One region of the Caballeronia sp. LjRoot34 genome, then DNA from elsewhere that is predicted to be linked to it. Evidence: riboswitches for the same ligand, from Rfam matches in the RefSeq annotation. Region 1 holds a riboswitch; the other holds the start of a gene.
What was found. A riboswitch is a leader RNA that binds a small molecule or an ion and turns the genes downstream of it on or off. The one in region 1 is predicted to bind cobalamin.
Positions count from the first base shown of each region.

Region 2: linked by a shared signal. The riboswitch ahead of ACSQ36_RS09775 (TonB-dependent receptor domain-containing protein) and the one ahead of cobW (cobalamin biosynthesis protein CobW) in region 1 are both predicted to bind cobalamin.

Region 1 is NZ_CAXUSB020000002.1:904,021-912,448, reverse strand. Features, by position in the region: gene ACSQ36_RS23710 (ATP-binding protein) at 1-972, opposite strand, end outside; gene cobN (cobaltochelatase subunit CobN) at 969-4,742, opposite strand; gene cobW (cobalamin biosynthesis protein CobW) at 4,746-5,834, opposite strand; cobalamin riboswitch at 6,007-6,260, opposite strand; gene ACSQ36_RS23695 (hypothetical protein) at 6,325-6,459, opposite strand; cobalamin riboswitch at 6,433-6,738, shown strand; gene ACSQ36_RS23690 (cobalamin biosynthesis protein) at 6,921-7,316, shown strand; gene cobO (cob(I)yrinic acid a,c-diamide adenosyltransferase) at 7,316-7,918, shown strand; gene ACSQ36_RS23680 (cobyrinate a,c-diamide synthase) at 7,920-8,428, shown strand, end outside.
Region 2 is NZ_CAXUSB020000001.1:2,174,781-2,183,208, reverse strand. Features, by position in the region: gene ACSQ36_RS09785 (ABC transporter permease) at 1-647, shown strand, start outside; gene ACSQ36_RS09780 (ABC transporter ATP-binding protein) at 647-1,702, shown strand; adenosylcobalamin (AdoCbl) riboswitch at 1,977-2,129, shown strand; gene ACSQ36_RS09775 (TonB-dependent receptor domain-containing protein) at 2,525-4,456, shown strand; gene ACSQ36_RS09770 (SAM-dependent methyltransferase) at 4,491-4,682, shown strand; gene deoA (thymidine phosphorylase) at 5,278-6,597, shown strand; gene ACSQ36_RS09760 (TetR/AcrR family transcriptional regulator) at 6,691-7,347, opposite strand; gene ACSQ36_RS09755 (DUF3331 domain-containing protein) at 7,690-8,088, shown strand; gene ACSQ36_RS09750 (tannase/feruloyl esterase family alpha/beta hydrolase) at 8,138-8,428, opposite strand, start outside.

The DNA.
Region 1 (8,428 bases):
TACGTTCTTGACTGCTGTGATGTCTACGGGCTCGGGAGGCATGTAGCCGAAGCTTGCTTCGTCAATGTCATTGGGACGTTGTCGTGGGCTAGGCTCAGAAGAGCCTTGATTGCTAGGCGCACTGCCTGCCTTGCGCCGATGCAGCAACACCGATTCAGCCACGCGTTCAACGTGTTCCACGTTCACCGCTGAAGCTGCTTCAAATGCGGCCAGCGCTCGCGCTGCGCGCAGCATGACGAGATCGGCGCGCAAGCCGTCCACATGAGCATTGATACATAACTCGCTGACGCGCGCGTGAACTGCGTCGTCGAATTCGAGGATCGGAAGCGTCGCTCTGGCTTGGCGAAGCCTCAGGGCCAAGGCGGCTTGCTGCCCCGCAAACTGCGAGCAAAAAGCGTCAGGATCCGTATCGAATGCGAGACGCGCCTTGACGATCTCACGGCGTTTTTCAGCATCGAAACAATTCTGCAATTCCACCGCCAAGCCGAAGCGATCCAGCAATTGCGGCCTGAGTTCGCCCTCCTCCGGATTCATGGTTCCGATCAACACAAACCGCGCTTCATGCCGATGCGAAATGCCATCGCGTTCGATCACGTTCACCCCACTCGCGGCTACATCGAGTAACGGGTCCACGAGTTGATTGGGCAGCAGATTCACTTCATCGACGTACAACACGCCCTTATGCGCCCTCGCGAGCAAACCCGGCGAAAAGCGCACGCCGCCGTCGCGCAAGACAGCTTCGATATCCAGCGAACCGATCAACTGTTCTTCGCTCGCCCCCAGCGGCAAAGTCACGAACTGCCCTTCGGGCAGCAGTTCGGCAAGCGCGCGCGCAGTCGTCGATTTCGCGGTCCCACGCGGACCGCTGACCAGCACGCCGCCCAGCGCCGGATCGACCGCGGCGAGTAAAAGTGCTTGCTGCAAGGGTTCTTGTGCGACCAATGCGGCAAACGGGAAGATCAATTCGTTCACGTTCGTTGCCCTTCGAGTTGCTGTTCGGCGTCCAGCAGATGGCGTTCGATCTGGTCCTGATACGCGCCTGGACTTTGCCATAAGCCGCGCTGCATCGCTTCGGTCAAACGCTCGCAGATCGAGTGCAGCGCGTGCGGATTATGCTGCTGCATGAACTCGCGCGTGTCAGCGTCGTTGACGTAGGCATCGGCAACAAGCGCGTACTGATGATCCGATACGACCCGCGCGGTGGCATCGTAACCAAACAGATAATCTACCGTTGCAGCGAGTTCCGACGCACCCTTGTAACCATGCCGCTTCACGCCGTCGATCCATTTCGGATTGACTACGCGCGAGCGGATCACGCGTGAGATTTCTTCCTGCAACGTGCGGATGCGCGGCGCGGCCGGATTACTGTGATCGGGGTTATACGCTTGCGGCTGGGTACCGGAAAGATGCCGCACGGCCGCCACCATGCCGCCCTGGAACTGGTGATAGTCGTTCGAATCCAGCAGGTCGTGTTCGCGGTTGTCCTGGTTCTGCACCACCACGTCGATGGTCGACAAGCGCGCGCCAAAGGTGTCGCGGGCCTCAACGCCATCGCCCTTTTGCGAATACGCATAACCGCCGGAGCTTTGGAAACCGCGCGCGAGATCAGCATCGTTTTGCCATTGTTTTGCGTCGATCATTTCCTGCAAACCCGCGCCGTATGCGCCCGGCTTCGTGCTGAATACGCGCCAACCCGCGCGCAAGCGCGCTTCCTTCTCGTCCAGTCCGCGCGCCATGTGTTCGTCGCGTTCACGCATGATGCGCGCACGGATCGGGTTGATGTCTTCGGCTTCGTCGTCGAGTTCGGCCACGGCTTGCACGGCGGCATCGAAGAGATGCATCAGGTTGGCGAACGCATCGCGGAAAAATCCCGACACACGCAGCGTCACGTCAATGCGCGGGCGATTGAAAATGGTGATAGGCAGGACTTCGAAATCAGTCACGCGATTGCTGCCCGCCGCCCACTTCGGCCGCACGCCGATCAGCGCCATGGCTTGGGCGATATCGTCACCGCCGGTGCGCATGGTGGCCGTACCCCATACAGACAAACCGATCGCACGCGGATAGTCGCCGTGCTCCTGAAGGTGGCGCTCGATCAGCAGGTTGGCCGACTTCAGGCCGAGCGTCCATGCTGCGCGCGTTGGCACGGCGCGGGTATCGACGGAGTAAAAATTGCGGCCAGTCGGCAACACGTCCGGCCTTCCACGCGATGGCGATCCGCTCGGACCCGGTGGCACAAAATGCCCATCGAGACCACGTTGAAGCTGCTTTAACTCTTGCGGGCCGCAAGCGTCGAGCCGCGCGAGCAGGTCGCCGTTCAGGCGTTTGAGTACCTGCGATGTGTTCGGCCCCGCCGTGTCGGATGGCTTGTCGAGCAACGACGTTGCGAGCAGTTCGAGACGCTCGCGGGTGTCGCCATGATGGCGCCACGGTGCATCGATCACCGTTTCGAGTTCAGCGGGACGAGGACCTGTCCACGGCGCGCTCCAGTCGGCATCGAGGGGATCGAACGTGTCGCCCAGATTCAAGTCGCGAGCCAGTGCGGTGAGCACGCTCGCGTTCGCGCCTTGCGCGTCGCCGGTTGGATAACGGCCGAGGGCAAGCAGGGTATCGCGGCGTTGCACGCCTTGCGGCGACGCACCGAACACATGCAGGCCATCGCGGATCTGAGCCTCCTTGAGCTCGCACAAATACGCGTCGGCGCGGGTCAGTAACGCATCCTCAGTATTGGAATCGCGAGGTTTATCGAGTCCGAGTTCCTCATGCAGCCTGTGCTCAACAATGCTCGCCAGAATCGTCTTGCGCAGGAGTTTCGCGCGGCGCGGATCGACCATCAGCGCTTCATAATATTCGTCGACCTGACGCTCCAGATCCTGCAGCGGACCGTAGTTTTCAGCGCGCGTGAGCGGCGGCATCAAGTGGTCGATAATGACCGCCTGAGCTCGCCGCTTCGCCTGACTGCCCTCGCCCGGATCGTTGACAATAAAAGGATATAGATGCGGCATGGCGCCCAGCGTCAGATCAGGCCAGCACGACGCGCTCAATGCAACGCTCTTGCCCGGCAGCCATTCAAGGTTGCCGTGCTTGCCAACGTGAACGACCGCATCCACGTTGAATCGCAGCCGCAGCCAGAAGTAGAAAGCGAGATACGCGTGCGGCGGCACGAGCTCCGCGTCGTGATAACTCGCGTAGTCGCCGCGCTCACGCGAGCGCGCCGGCTGGATGCCGATGAACACATGCCCACAGCGCCAGCCCGCGATCATGAAGCGGCCGCGCCGGATCGTGGGATCACTTTCGGGCGGACCCCAGCGCGTATTCAACTCCTGCTGGACGTTGGTCGGCAGCTTGGCGAACGCGTCGAGGTAGTCGTCAAGCGCGAGGCTTTGCAACGCGGGACGCAAGTCGCGAACCACGGGATCATTCGTTACGCCCGAGGTCAGCGCGTGCATCAGCGCGTCACCATCGGCGGGAATTTCATCCACTCGATACCCTTCTTTATCGAGCATTGACAGGATGTTGACGACAGACGCCGGTGTATCAAGACCCACGCCATTGCCGATGCGCCCCTCACTCAACGGGTAGTTCGCGAGCACAAGTGAGATGCGTTTGTCAGCGTTAGCGAGTTGCCGCAAGCGACACCAACGTTGGCTCAACTCGGCCACGAAACGCACCCGCTCAAGGTCGGGCTGGTATCGCACGACATCGACTTGAGTGATCTTGCATCGATACGCGAGTCCCTTGAAGCTGATCGCGCGCGTGATGATGCGGCCATCGACTTCCGGCAGGGCGACATGCATGGCGACATCACGCGAATTCAGCCCGTGGTTGTCTTTCAGCCAGTCTTCACGATTTCCCCCGCTGAGGATAACTTGCAGTACCGGCGCGTCGCCCGCGAGTTCAAAAGGCACAGGGTCGTCTATGACGCCGGCTGCGAACGAGGTCGTGTTCAGCACCAGCGACGCCCCGTGATCCGCGCAAAGCTGCTGCACAACTTCGCGGCTCAACGGGTCTTTTAGTGACGCCATCGCGATCGGCAACGGGTTGAGGCCTTGTGCTTCCAGGGCCTCGATCAATGCATCGAACACGTCCGTATTGCCGGACTGCAAATGGGCCCGATAGAACAGCACGGCGACAACGGGCGCACCTTGAATCCAGCGTTTTTTCCAGTCGTCAATGGTCGCGATCTGCCGCGCCGGATGATAGATTGCCACTGTCGGCAACGGGCTCGGCGCATGCGCTTCACGCCCATACCCCAACGCCCGAAACGCGATGCAACGAAGAAACTCTTCAGCATTTTTCGCACCGCCCTCACGCAGATACCGCCAGAGTTGATCGCACAATCCGGGCTCGGCCGTACTCTTCGCAACGAGGTTCGGATCTTCCTGCAGATCGCCGGAAAACATCACGAGCATCTGGCCGTTGCGGCGCGCGAGCGCGGTAATGCTCTCGATTCCGTAAGGCCAGTATGCTTCGCCGCCAAGGTGATCGATAACGATCACCCGTGCATGTCTCAGCACGTCGTCGACGTAAAAATCTACCGATGCCGGTTGCCGCAAGAACGCCTGATTTGCCAGCCGCAGCGCCGGAAAATCCGCTTCCAGATGCGGCACGACACTCGCGAGTAGCGAGAGCGTGGTATCGGCCGAGCTGAGCACGACGATCGGCGCAGGCGTCTGGTCGATACGCATGACGCCGGCTGCGTCGTCGACAAAACCGCCGGGCGTCGTGCGTAGCAGATGCATGGATCAGGCCTGCACGGGTGCGTTGGCGAGCGCGGCAACCAGCGCTTGTTGCAGACGCGGCTGATCGAGATCTTCACCAATCAGCACGAACCGGCTGGTCTCGCGGGCCGCTTCGGCAGCGGTCCAGCGACGATCGAAATAGGTATCGAAACGCTGGCCTACACCTTGCACGACAAGCCGCATGGGCGTGCCCGGCAACGCCGCAAAACCCTTCACGCGATAGATCGTGTTGGCATCGACCAGTGAGCGCAATGCAGCGACCACGGCCTCGCGCGACTCGACCCGCGCTTCCACCACGACTGAATCGAAATCGTCGTGGTGGTGATCGGCGTGCCCTTCGTCGTCGACGGAACCATGATGGTCGACACGCAGATGAATAGTCGTTTCCGATGCTGCCTCCAGCCCGAGCAGCGCATGCAGATCGAGCTGACCCATCTGCGCCGGCACGATCTTGACGCCCGCCGGAATCTCGCCGCGAATCAACGTTTCCACCGCGCGTTGCTGCGTTTCATCGATCAGATCGGTCTTGTTGAGAATCACCAGGTCCGCTGAAGCGAGTTGATCTTCGAACAACTCATGCAGCGGCGATTCGTGATCGAGGTTCGGGTCGGCCCGGCGTTGTGCGTCCACAGCCTGCGAGTTCGCCGCGAACTGGCCGCTTGCCGCAGCGGGACCATCTACAACAGTCACGACAGCATCCACGGTGAACGCATTCTTGATGGACGGCCAGTTGAAAGCCTGCACGAGCGGCTTGGGCAACGCGAGGCCGGAGGTCTCGATCAGCACATGATCGATCTGATCGCGCCGCTCGACCAGTTGCTCCATCACCGGATAAAACTCTTCCTGCACCGTGCAGCAAAGACAGCCGTTCGACAGTTCATACAGATTCGGTTGATCCGTGACGCTTTCATCCTCGCAACCGATGTTGCAGCCCTTCAGGATTTCGCCGTCTATGCCGAGTTCTCCGAACTCGTTCACGATCACCGCGATCCGCAGCCCTTTCGCGTTTTGCAGGATGTGCCGCATCAACGTGGTCTTGCCGCTGCCGAGGAAACCCGTTACGACCGTGACCGGAATTTTGCGCATTTGCATCCGTTGCTCCGTGCTATTGATTGGCTGCTTGCTGCCGGAATGCGTGGTCCTTTACCGCCCAAGGCGAACAATAAAATGCGCTCACGAGCGTCGCAATACAGGACGGCAATCCGGAAAAAGCATGGTGGAAAGTATCGAGCATATGCCGCATCCCCGCGACAAACGCCCGCTTCAGGTGTTACTCGTTCCGGCCGGTATCCGGGCTGGCGAAAATGCCGCTTCACCTTCCCGCATGACATAGGCATGCAGTGGTTTTTCGAAGGCGGCTTTACCGCGCGAGTGGCGTGAATCAGGGTAAAACCACGTCGCGCGATTTTCGTTTACCGTTGCGGGGGCAGCGCAGGTTGGCACGGCCGGGGTTCCGGCAACGCTTCCTGCTTCCCGTTTAACTGCGCGCAGCAGAGACCGCGCGCGAGCACCAGAAAACTACCGCGAAGTCTAGGCTGATGGGGGATTAGCGTCAAGGTTCGGGCGGGGCGTGCAAGGGAGCTTAAGCCGTCCCTGCAAACGCGCGCTTGCGCTGCTGCGAGCGCGGAAAACCTGCGCCGCCGGCCGGTTCCAGCCTGTAAAAGCCCAGCGCAACCGACACCCGCTGTGCTATCTTTGGCCCGCGTCTGGTGCTCACGCGCGCTTTTTCCGCGCGCGTAGTTAAACGGGAAACAGGATGTGCACGCGCGTATTTTCGAGGCTCAAGGCTCACACTTCAGCTCAACGCGCCGTGTCGACAAAAACCTGTGCTGTCCCCCGCAACGGTACGCGACCCGCGCTCGCTTCGACTGACTCTCATTTCTGGCTGTCATCGAACCGTGCGCCCATTTCCTCCACAGCCACTGCTCCGACGAGCGGGAAGGCGAGCGGAATGCGGTCGCCAAGCCCGGATACCGGCCAGTCGCCAAGTGGCGCGCTTTAGCTTTAAAAGCGCGCTGGACGCCACATCCGCGAGGGACGGATGAAGGACGTAATGCTTATATCGTCGTACATGAATCCAATTTTTCAATGCTTGCGCTCAGTATCGAGCTCGACCCAGCGGCCGTCTTTCAGCGGTTTTGCTTACATGTGTCCGGGCTGTGCGAACCGAGCGCCATCATGAGCACATGGGTCATCGGCATAGGCTGCCGGCGCGGTGTAAGCGTCGAACAGATTCATGCCGCCGTGTTCGCGGCGCTGGGGACCCGGCCGCTGGCGAGCACTCGAGCGCTGGCATCGATTGATAGCAAGAAGGACGAAACCGCGCTGCTCGAATTCGCCGCTCGCCACGGATTGCCATTGCAGTTTTTTTCGAAGCAAGACATCGCGCAGGTTGAAACCAGCATGTCGGGACGGGTTCAGGCGCTGCTTGGCATCGACGGCGTCTGCGAACCGTGTGCATTGCTGGCATCGCGTAATGGCCGAATCATAGTGCCGAAAAGAGTGATCGATGGCGTGACCGTCGCCATAGCCGAAGACGACTCGGAACAACAGACTGACAACGAGAGAACATGATGAAAACGGACGAAGAATCGCATCTGCGCATGACGCAGCGGCGCAAGGAAGGTCACGAGAAAAAGCAGGCCGCCGCCGCGCGCGAGAAGGGCCTCCTGATCGTCAATACGGGCACGGGCAAGGGTAAGACCACGGCGGCCTTCGGCATGGCCGTACGCGTGCTCGGACACGGCATGCGGCTCGGCGTGGTGCAGTTCATCAAGGGCGCGCTGCATACGTCCGAACGCGATTTCCTCGGCGCAATTGCGAACTGCGATTTCATCACCATGGGTGACGGCTATACGTGGGACACGCAGAACCGCGATGCCGATATCGCGACGGCTCGCCGAGGCTGGGACGCCGCGCGCAAGATGATTGAAAGCGGCGAGTATCAGATGGTCGTGCTCGACGAGCTGTGCACGGTGCTCAAGTACGAATACCTGCCACTCGATGAAGTGCTCGCGGTGCTCACCGCGCGGCCTGAGATGCTGCATGTGGTCGTGACAGGACGCCATGCGCCCGAAGCGCTGATCGAAGCGGCCGATCTCGTGACGGAGATGCGTCCGATCAAGCATCCGTATCGCGAGCAAGGGGTGAAGGCGCAACGCGGCGTCGAGTTCTGACGTGCGCGCCTGCCCCGCTTTATTCATCAGCGCCCCCGCGTCGAACCAGGGCAAGACCACCGTCACCGCCGGTCTCGCGCGCTATCACGCACGGCTTGGCTTGCGGGTACGGGTCTTCAAGACCGGCCCCGACTTTCTCGATCCGATGATCCTGGAACGCGCGTCCGGCGCGCCGGTGTATTCGCTGCATTTGTGGATGGTCGGCGAAAGCGGTTGCCGCGCGCTGCTCGCGCAAGCGGCGCAGGAAGCCGATCTGATCCTCATCGAAGGCGTGATGGGCCTCTTCGACGGCACGCCCAGCAGCGCCGATCTCGCGGCCGCGTTCGGCGTGCCGGTACTCGCCGTGATCGGCGCGCACGGCATGGCGCAGACCTTCGGCGCAATGGCGTTCGGGCTCGCGCGCTATCGCGCAGATCTGCCCTTTCACGGTGTGCTCGCCAATCGCGTGGCGTCGGCACGGCATGCGCAAATGTTGAGCGAAGCCATTCCTGAAGGCATTCGATACTGCGG
Region 2 (8,428 bases), on a different contig from region 1:
CGCACTGGTATCAGGCGCTCGCCGAGGACGGCGTGCTGAAGGCGGCGGCGTTCCGGAGCATCGAGATCGCGCTGTGGACCACGTTGTTGTCCACCATTCTCGGCGTGATGGCGTCGCTGGCATTCTTTCGATACGACTTCGCGGGCAAGCGTTTCCTGCAAGCCATGCTGTTCCCGCCGATGGCGATCCCCTGGCTGATCACGGGCACCGCGATGCTGATTTTCTTCTTCGCGATCGGTATCGGGCGGGGCTTGCACGCCATCCTGCTCGGTCACGTGGCGCTCGCGTTGCCCTACGTGATCATCGTGGTCGGCGCGCGCTTGCGCACGTTCTCACCTGAACTGGAACTGGCCGCCCGTTCGCTTGGCGCGAGTGGCTGGCAGATCACGTGGCGCGTGACCTTGCCCGCGATTGCACCTGGCGTGGTGGCGGGGGCCTTGTTTGCATTCGCCGTGTCGTTCGACCAGTTCGTCGTCTCGTACTTCCTGTCCGACCCGGGCGAGACCACGCTGCCGGTCGAAATATACAGCGCGATCCGCAAGGGCTTTACGCCCGAGATCAACGCAATTTCAACCATCATCATTGTCGTGTCGATGGGCACGATGTTGATCGTGTCACGGCTGTATCGATTTGGTGGAGAGCAATAATGGCCGAAGTCAATGTAATCGGAGTATCCAAGCAGTACGGCGAATCACGCGCGCTGGACGACGTATCCATCCGTTTCGCGGAGGGCGGGCTCTATGGGCTGCTCGGACCGTCAGGCAGCGGCAAGACAACGCTCCTGCGCATGATTGCCGGCTTCGTGTTCCCGGACAGCGGGCAGATTCGCATCGACGATCAGCCGGTCGAACGCTTGCCCGTGGAGCGGCGGGAGATCGGCATGGTGTTCCAGAACTATGCGTTGTTCCCAAATATGAATGTGGCCGACAACGTCGCATTCGGGTTGTCCGTGAGGCATGTGGACAAGAGCGAGATCAAGCGCCGGGTGGGGGAGGTGCTGGATCTCGTGCAACTCGGCAGCCTGCACGCACGCGGGATCAATCAATTGTCGGGCGGGCAGCGCCAGCGCGTCGCACTGGCGCGCGCCATTGTGACGCGTCCTCGCGTGTTGCTGCTCGACGAACCGCTGAGCGCGCTGGACAAATCTTTGCGAGTGGACATGCAGGTCGAATTGCGCCGCATCCAGCGCGATGTCGCGATCACGACCGTATTCGTCACGCACGACCAGGAAGAAGCGCTTACGTTGAGTGATCGTGTAGGTATCCTGCGCGATGGGCGATTGATCCAGGAAGGGACCGCACGCGAACTCTACGATCAACCGGCCAGCGAGTTCGCCGCCACTTTTCTCGGCGATGCCAACATTCTCAACGGTCGACTGGAGACCGGGGGCATGCGCATTAACGATGGCAGTTTGATTCGTTTCGGATCGCGCTCCACTGTATCTGGTCAGACAAAGTGTGCAGTACGTCCCGAGAAAATCGCGCTCCAACGTGCAACGGGCGCGGCCGCGCCGAGCGCGCATAACCGGCTGACGGCACAGGTTGCCCATCACGTCTTTGCCGGTGTGAATACAACCTATATGCTCGACTGGTGCGGGCAGCAGCTCAAGGTCCATGTGCAAAACTCCGGTGAGGACCTGATCCCGGTCGGCTCGCAAGTGACGTTGAGCTGGTCGCCCGACAGCACGATCCTGGTCCACTAAGGAGCTTTCAAGATCCGCATACCCTCTGGCGCGGGGCAGGGGATAGTGATTCCGTTTGCCCTGGGTTTAGTCCGGGAGATTAGGCAGGTGTCGGAGCGGGGGTGGCGCGCTCAGAGCCCCACCCCCGACCGCCTTCAACGTGATTGCACTCAATACGCAAATATTCCGAAAGGTCGCTGGCGATAACCAGCAGGCATGAATCTCGTGCTGCCAAGGGCACCCGCACCGCCGGTTATTCAATAACCCCGACTTGATAGTGTCGGACGGGGATTCGGAAGTAAAATGCGCGCATACGACTCGTGGAAGCTGGTGTAAATCCAGCACGGTCGCGCCACTGTGACCGGTTTCAGCACAAACCGGAAGTCAGACCTCGGCGTCGTATACCTCTTTTCTGACTTTGGGGCGCGCACTCCCCGGGAGACAATCCACATGACCGATGACCGATACTGCCAGCGATCCTGGCTTACAGCCAGAGCGGCATCCCCTCGATTGGCCCGCCTAGACCCACATAGACCCGCATAAGTGAATTCGGCTGCCCGCTTGGGGCGTGATCGATTGCGCAGGCGAGGTGGGCATCAGCGGTTCGCCAGGACCAGCACCCGAGACATGGGCGCATCTGCCGCGCGAGAGAACTCACCGCCACTTAAAAGTGCCTTGGCCGCTGCGCGTCATCGCGGGTTGATCTCGTCTATCGCGTGGACGGCAGGGCGGTGACGCCTCCAGAGAGGCCCGCGTTTCGTCATTGCCGCCATCCGAAATCGACATGCTGCGTTTGCGCTCGCAGCACGTCGTCCAATCTTCCAACAAAAAGGTTTTCCCCGTATGAAGTTCCGTCATTTCATCCTCACCTCTGCGTTGACGGTTTCGGCATGGCAGGTCGCACAGGCCGCGGACGACTCGTCGTTTCCGCAACCGGAGCAGCTTCCGGACGCAGCCACGCTGCCGAATATTCTCGTCACCGGCGACACGCAGCACCTGCCGCAATCGTTCGATCAACGCTATGCGTCGACACAGGTCCTGACCCGCGCGGATCTCGACCGTTTGTCGCCGAGTGACCCGAGCATCACGCAAGCCCTCGCCACGTTGCCAGGCGTCACTATTTCACAAAACGGCGGCCCAGGATCTTCTGCTGCCGTCAGCATTCGTGGATCATCGGGAAGTCAGGTTGCGGTGTTCATAGATGGTATCCGCGTTGGTTCTGCGACTACGGGTCAAGCCGAGTGGGCCGACCTTCCGACCTCCGCCTTTGACCGTGTCGAAGTGATCTCAGGACCGGCGGCCGCTTCATTCGGTGCGGACGCGGTGGGCGGCGTCGTGCAACTCTTCACGAACCGCGCGGCAAATCAACCCAACCAGACTACGATTTCAACAGGCGGTGGTTCGAACAAAACGTTCGATACACAGATCCGCACTTCAGGCAGTATTTCGTCCACGGGTCCGCTCGCGGCACTGGCCGGACTGACCTATTCCTTGGGACTGCACGACTACAATACCGCGGGAATCGATGCGACCCAGCCCGGGGCTTACGGGCATGAGGATGGCCGCAATCCGTATCATGCTCAGGACGTGGATGCGCGCTTGGGCTATGCGCACGACAACTGGTCGATCTCCACATTCGCGCTCTATCACCGGTCCGATCTGTCCTACGACAATGCCGGCGGCGATAACCGGCAGCTTGATCATCAACTGACGACCGGCGTTGCGTTTCATCTGGACATCACGCCGTTCACGCAGTTTGACCAGTCTGTCGGCTACTCCACGGATCGACAGTTCCTCTATGCGAACAACCCGGCCATCCCGACCGATGAGATCGACTCGACGCGCTTAAGCACGTCGACCTCGCTGACCCATCAGGAGCGTGGTCAAACGCTCTTCAGTCTGCCACTGTCCGGTGAAACCAAGCTCGCCTACGACTTCACCCGCGAGCAAGCCTTCCTGCCGGTCGACATCCCCACGGGCGTGCCGACGCGCAACGATTCAGCCGTCTCGCTCCATCAATCAGTCACGCTCGGCGCGTTGACTGTGTTCCTGGCGGGACGCCACGAGATCATCCAGGGCCGGTCGATCAATACCGGTAATGTCGCCGTCGCTTATGCAATTACCCCGGTTTATACGGCACGCATTTCGTACGGCAACGCATTCCGCCTGCCGACTTTTAACGACCTGTACTACCCGGGTTACGCGAACCCGAATCTGCAGCCTGAGCGCAGCGATACGGTCGAGGCAGCGCTTGATGCGGCCACGTCGTTCGGTACCTTTACGGCCGCTGTCTATGACACCCGCGTGCATGACCTCATCACTTACGACTCGGTGACCTTTCTGCCCGTGAATGTAGGCCGCGCGCATATTCAGGGCATCGACCTGTCGTATAAGGGCACGCTTGGCAAATCGACACCGGTAAGTCTCGCGATCGGCATTTTGAATCCGCAGGATGTGACCGACCAGACGTGGCTCAACCGCCGTCCGCGTCAGACCGTCAGCCTGAACATCGATCACACATGGGACGAGTTTCACCTGCACGCGCTGAGCACGGGCATCTCCTTGCTTTACGGAGGATCGACCTACGACGACCAGTTCAACGCGACGTATCTGCCGTCGTACACAACCGTCGGGCTGCGTGCCGCGTACAAGGTCAATTCGCATCTCACCGTGTCCGCTAATCTGTCCAACCTCTTTAACCGGCAGTACGTCACCGCATACGGTTACAACACGTTGGGTCGGACGGCATTCGGCAAGCTAGCCTACACTTTCTGATTACTTGTCGCATGAACCCTGGCGAGTCACATCTATGAAGCGAATTCTGATCATTGGCATTGGCGCCGGCAACCCCGACTATGTGACGATACAGGCGGTCAACGCGCTCAACGAAGTCGATGTCTTCTTCGTGATGGAGAAGGGCATCGTCAAGGAAAAGCTGATCGCGTTGCGAAAGGAAATTTGCAGGCGTTTCATCAAGGGCAATGACTATCAGCTTCGCTGAATTATCTCAGACTTGATTGCGACCAACGGGATACGAAGCTATGTGCCTACTATGAGGCGCTCGGTTTCACACGGGTGGCAACCAAACCAATACCGGAGCTTGGTGAGTATGTTGCGTCTTTATGCGAGAGATTGGCGAGCTTGATCTAGCTGAGTCGGTCGAGTTCGCGCATGTTCAACGTCACCAGGTCGGTTGGCTGCATGGCGAGCTCCCATCGTTGGATCGGAAGCTCCCAGCATCGCACCAGCACCAAAACACGACATTCCTATCTTGCTCAAACACGACATTAGGATATTGCTGCTACAAATGAATTGTTGATAATTTATGTTATGTCAAATTATAAATTACCATCCACGAACCCGCTTCCCAATGCCGTCGGTTAACAACTTCCCGCCTCGGCCCCTGATAAACCGAGCCATTGACGATATCTTCGCAGAGGCGATCTCGGAAGCGGATTCGCTCTATGCCAAGACATCGCTTGGGTCTATATAGTACGAAAAAATCCACCGCTTGAAGCTACTGAATCCACTCAAGGCATTCAAGCCGACGCACCCACCCCGCGACTCAAGCAGCGAGCCTTCCCGAGGAACCATCCATGTTCTTGCCACAGGAAATCGTCCGTAAAAAACGCGACGGACAAACACTCTCGAAGGAAGACATCGTCAGTTTCGTTCGTGGCATCGTTGAAGGCAGCGTAACCGAGGGACAAGTCGCCGCCTTCGCGATGGCCGTGTATTTCAACGACATGAGTGTCGACGAACGCGTGGCGCTCACGCTCGCGCAGCGCGACTCGGGCCAGGTGTTGCAATGGGGTTCGTTCGATCTGCCGGGTCCGGTTCTCGACAAGCATTCGACGGGTGGCGTCGGCGACCTGACATCGTTGCTGCTCGGTCCGATGGTCGCGGCCTGCGGCGGATTCGTGCCGATGATCTCCGGCCGTGGCCTCGGCCACACCGGCGGCACGCTCGACAAACTCGCCTCAATCCCCGGCTACAACATCGCGCCCGACACCGGCACATTCCAGCGCGTCGTGCGTGACATCGGTGTTGCGATCATCGGGCAAACGGCGCAACTGGCGCCTGCAGACCAGCGAATCTACGCCATCCGCGATATCACCGCGACGGTGGAATCGGTCGCGATGATCACCGCGTCGATCCTCTCGAAGAAACTCGCGGCGGGCCTCGAAGGACTGACGATGGACATCAAGGTGGGTTCGGGTGCGTTCATGCCGACCTACGAGAAGTCGGTTGAACTGGCGAGAAGTATCGTCGATGTGGGTAACGGTGCAGGATTGAAGACTACCGCAGTGCTGACCGACATGAACCAGCCGTTGGCGCGCTGCGCGGGCAACGCGCTGGAGATCCAGTGCGCCATCGACTACCTGACGGGGCGCGTCCGACCGGTGCGGTTACATGAAGTCACCCTCGCGTTGGCGGCACAGATGCTCGTGCTCGGCGGTCTCGCCCCTAACCTCGCTCAAGCTCAAGTACAACTGAATGCGGTCCTCGACTCAGGCGCCGCAGCCGAACGTTTCGCGCGGATGGTCAGCGCACTCGGTGGTCCCGGCGATCTGCTCGAAGCGCCGGAGCGTTATCTGGGCCATGCGCCGGTTGTCTTGCCGGTTGCCGCGCCGCATGCGGGTTTCGTTGCGCGCATCGATTGCCGGGCACTCGGTCTGGCGGTCGTCGGTCTGGGCGGCGGCCGGTGCCGGCCCGAGGACAAGATCGACTGTCAGGTTGGTTTGACGGAGCTCGTCGAACTTGGACAAGGTGTCGAGGCCGGCCAGCCCCTCGCCGTTGTGCACGCCCGCGACCTGCAGTCCGCGCAAAACGCAGCGAGTGAAATTCAAGCCGCGTATGCGTTCGCGGCGAGCGGCTTGCCGGTGCCGCCGAGCGTGTACAGCCTCGTAGATTGATATGCCCAAAACAATCGTCAACTGCCCTCGTTCGCGGCACTCAAGACGCGATAAACCGCGCGATCACGAACGAGTTCAAATGTCTGCACGCCGTTAAAGCATGCTGAGCGCGGTGGCGAGCACGGCCTGCTTGAACTTCACCGGATCGTTCGGAAGCGGAGAGAAAATCGACAGGAGATGACTGTACGAAACCGTCTTGCCCACCCCATTAGTTAGCATCGCGAACAATACCTCCGGGTCGTTAGGCGCCAGTTCGCCTGAATCGATCGCGTCGGCGAGCAGCGGGACAAACACGTCGTGGTAAGGACGCAGAAGGCGTTCTATCAGTACATCCAGCCGCTCGCCCTGCTCGGTTGCGACTGTCGCGAAAAACGTCCCGATATCCGGCTCGCTGAACACCTTGTCGATAAAAATACCCAGCGCCCGCTCTACTCTCTGACGATTCGTCAGATCGGCGGTACGCAGCTTTCCCGTTGCATCGATCATGGGTGCGGTGTGCTGCGCGATCTGCTCGACCACCGCGATCCACAATGCCTCTTTCGAACCAAAGTGATGCGAAATGAGCGCCGGATCCACCCCCGAGTCCCGCGCGATTTCCCGCACGCTGGTCGACTCAAACCCGCGCTTGGCGAACGCCCGCCGCGCGCTTTTGAGCAGCGCGTCGGAGCCGGCTATCTGGCTGCAGGTGGGCCGGCCGCGCGAACGTTTCTCCTTGGCGGCTTGCGCCGGGCGTGCGGTTGAAGCTGTCATGGTTCGATCCGGATTCCAATGCTGTAAGGCGAGCCCGAAGTTTAACCGACGCAAAGTGCCCCACCCGGCATCGGTCCGCACGGCGTTTGACATCGACCGCCAGAATGCCCTAATATCTCATTAATTCATCACTCGTTGAATATTCTTTCGCAGCGGACGCTTCGCGCAACTGAGTCCCGCCATGCTTTACGGGCTGCGTCAGCAGGCTTTGGCAAAACGAGCCTGCCGTGACGGCCGAATGCATCAATGGCCTTGTGCGACCGCCAATCCGCGTGACGTGATGGTCTCGTCGTGACGCCGGGGAAACCGGCTGCCCGGAATTTCTTGTAAAGGAAAGGTGAGATGCTCGAGAAACACACCAGTGCATGGTCCCGAACCGTAGCGTTACTCGATAACGCACGCGCCCAGCAAGTCGCCGACGAAGCAACACGAATTTCCCGGCGGCGTCCGGCAAAAACCATCTGGACAGATCACGCAGCGTTGATGGTCAGCGTGATCGAACTCCCCACTCCACGCACTGCCACGGTTTCATGGTGCGACCCCCTCTCGGGCTATTACGGGCATCAGACGTGGCGGGTAGCATTGGCCAAGCAAGGCGGCGAGTGCGTGCTGAGCGGCAAGTCCATCAAGCGCGGTGACTTTATCTATCGGCCGGCGACCAGCCAGCCGCCGCCCGGCAATGCAGGCGCGATGATCATCGCGTCCGAGCTGGTGCCGTGCGCCACGCCGAGTCAGTCGTAGTCAGGGTGCGAGTCAGTGCCTTGGCCGACGCACTCCGCACGAACACCGCTCAAGGGTTCTCGCATCGAAAACTTGAGGCATTGTTGACGTTGCCGTGGCCCAGATACTTCGGGTAACCGGGATACCGGCACAGCGGCCGGGTCCGGCCGTTGGTCGCGCTCGCTATATCCGTCCCGACCAGCGTCTCCGGCGCGATGTTCGCGGTGACCCAGCGGTCGAGCGCACCCAGTTCATCCCACGCTGGAATGAACACGCCGTTGCCATGCTGGAATCCCGGCACCATGTAAAGCCGCATGAATGAATCGACAATACTCTGCCCGTACTTCTCAACCAGCGATTC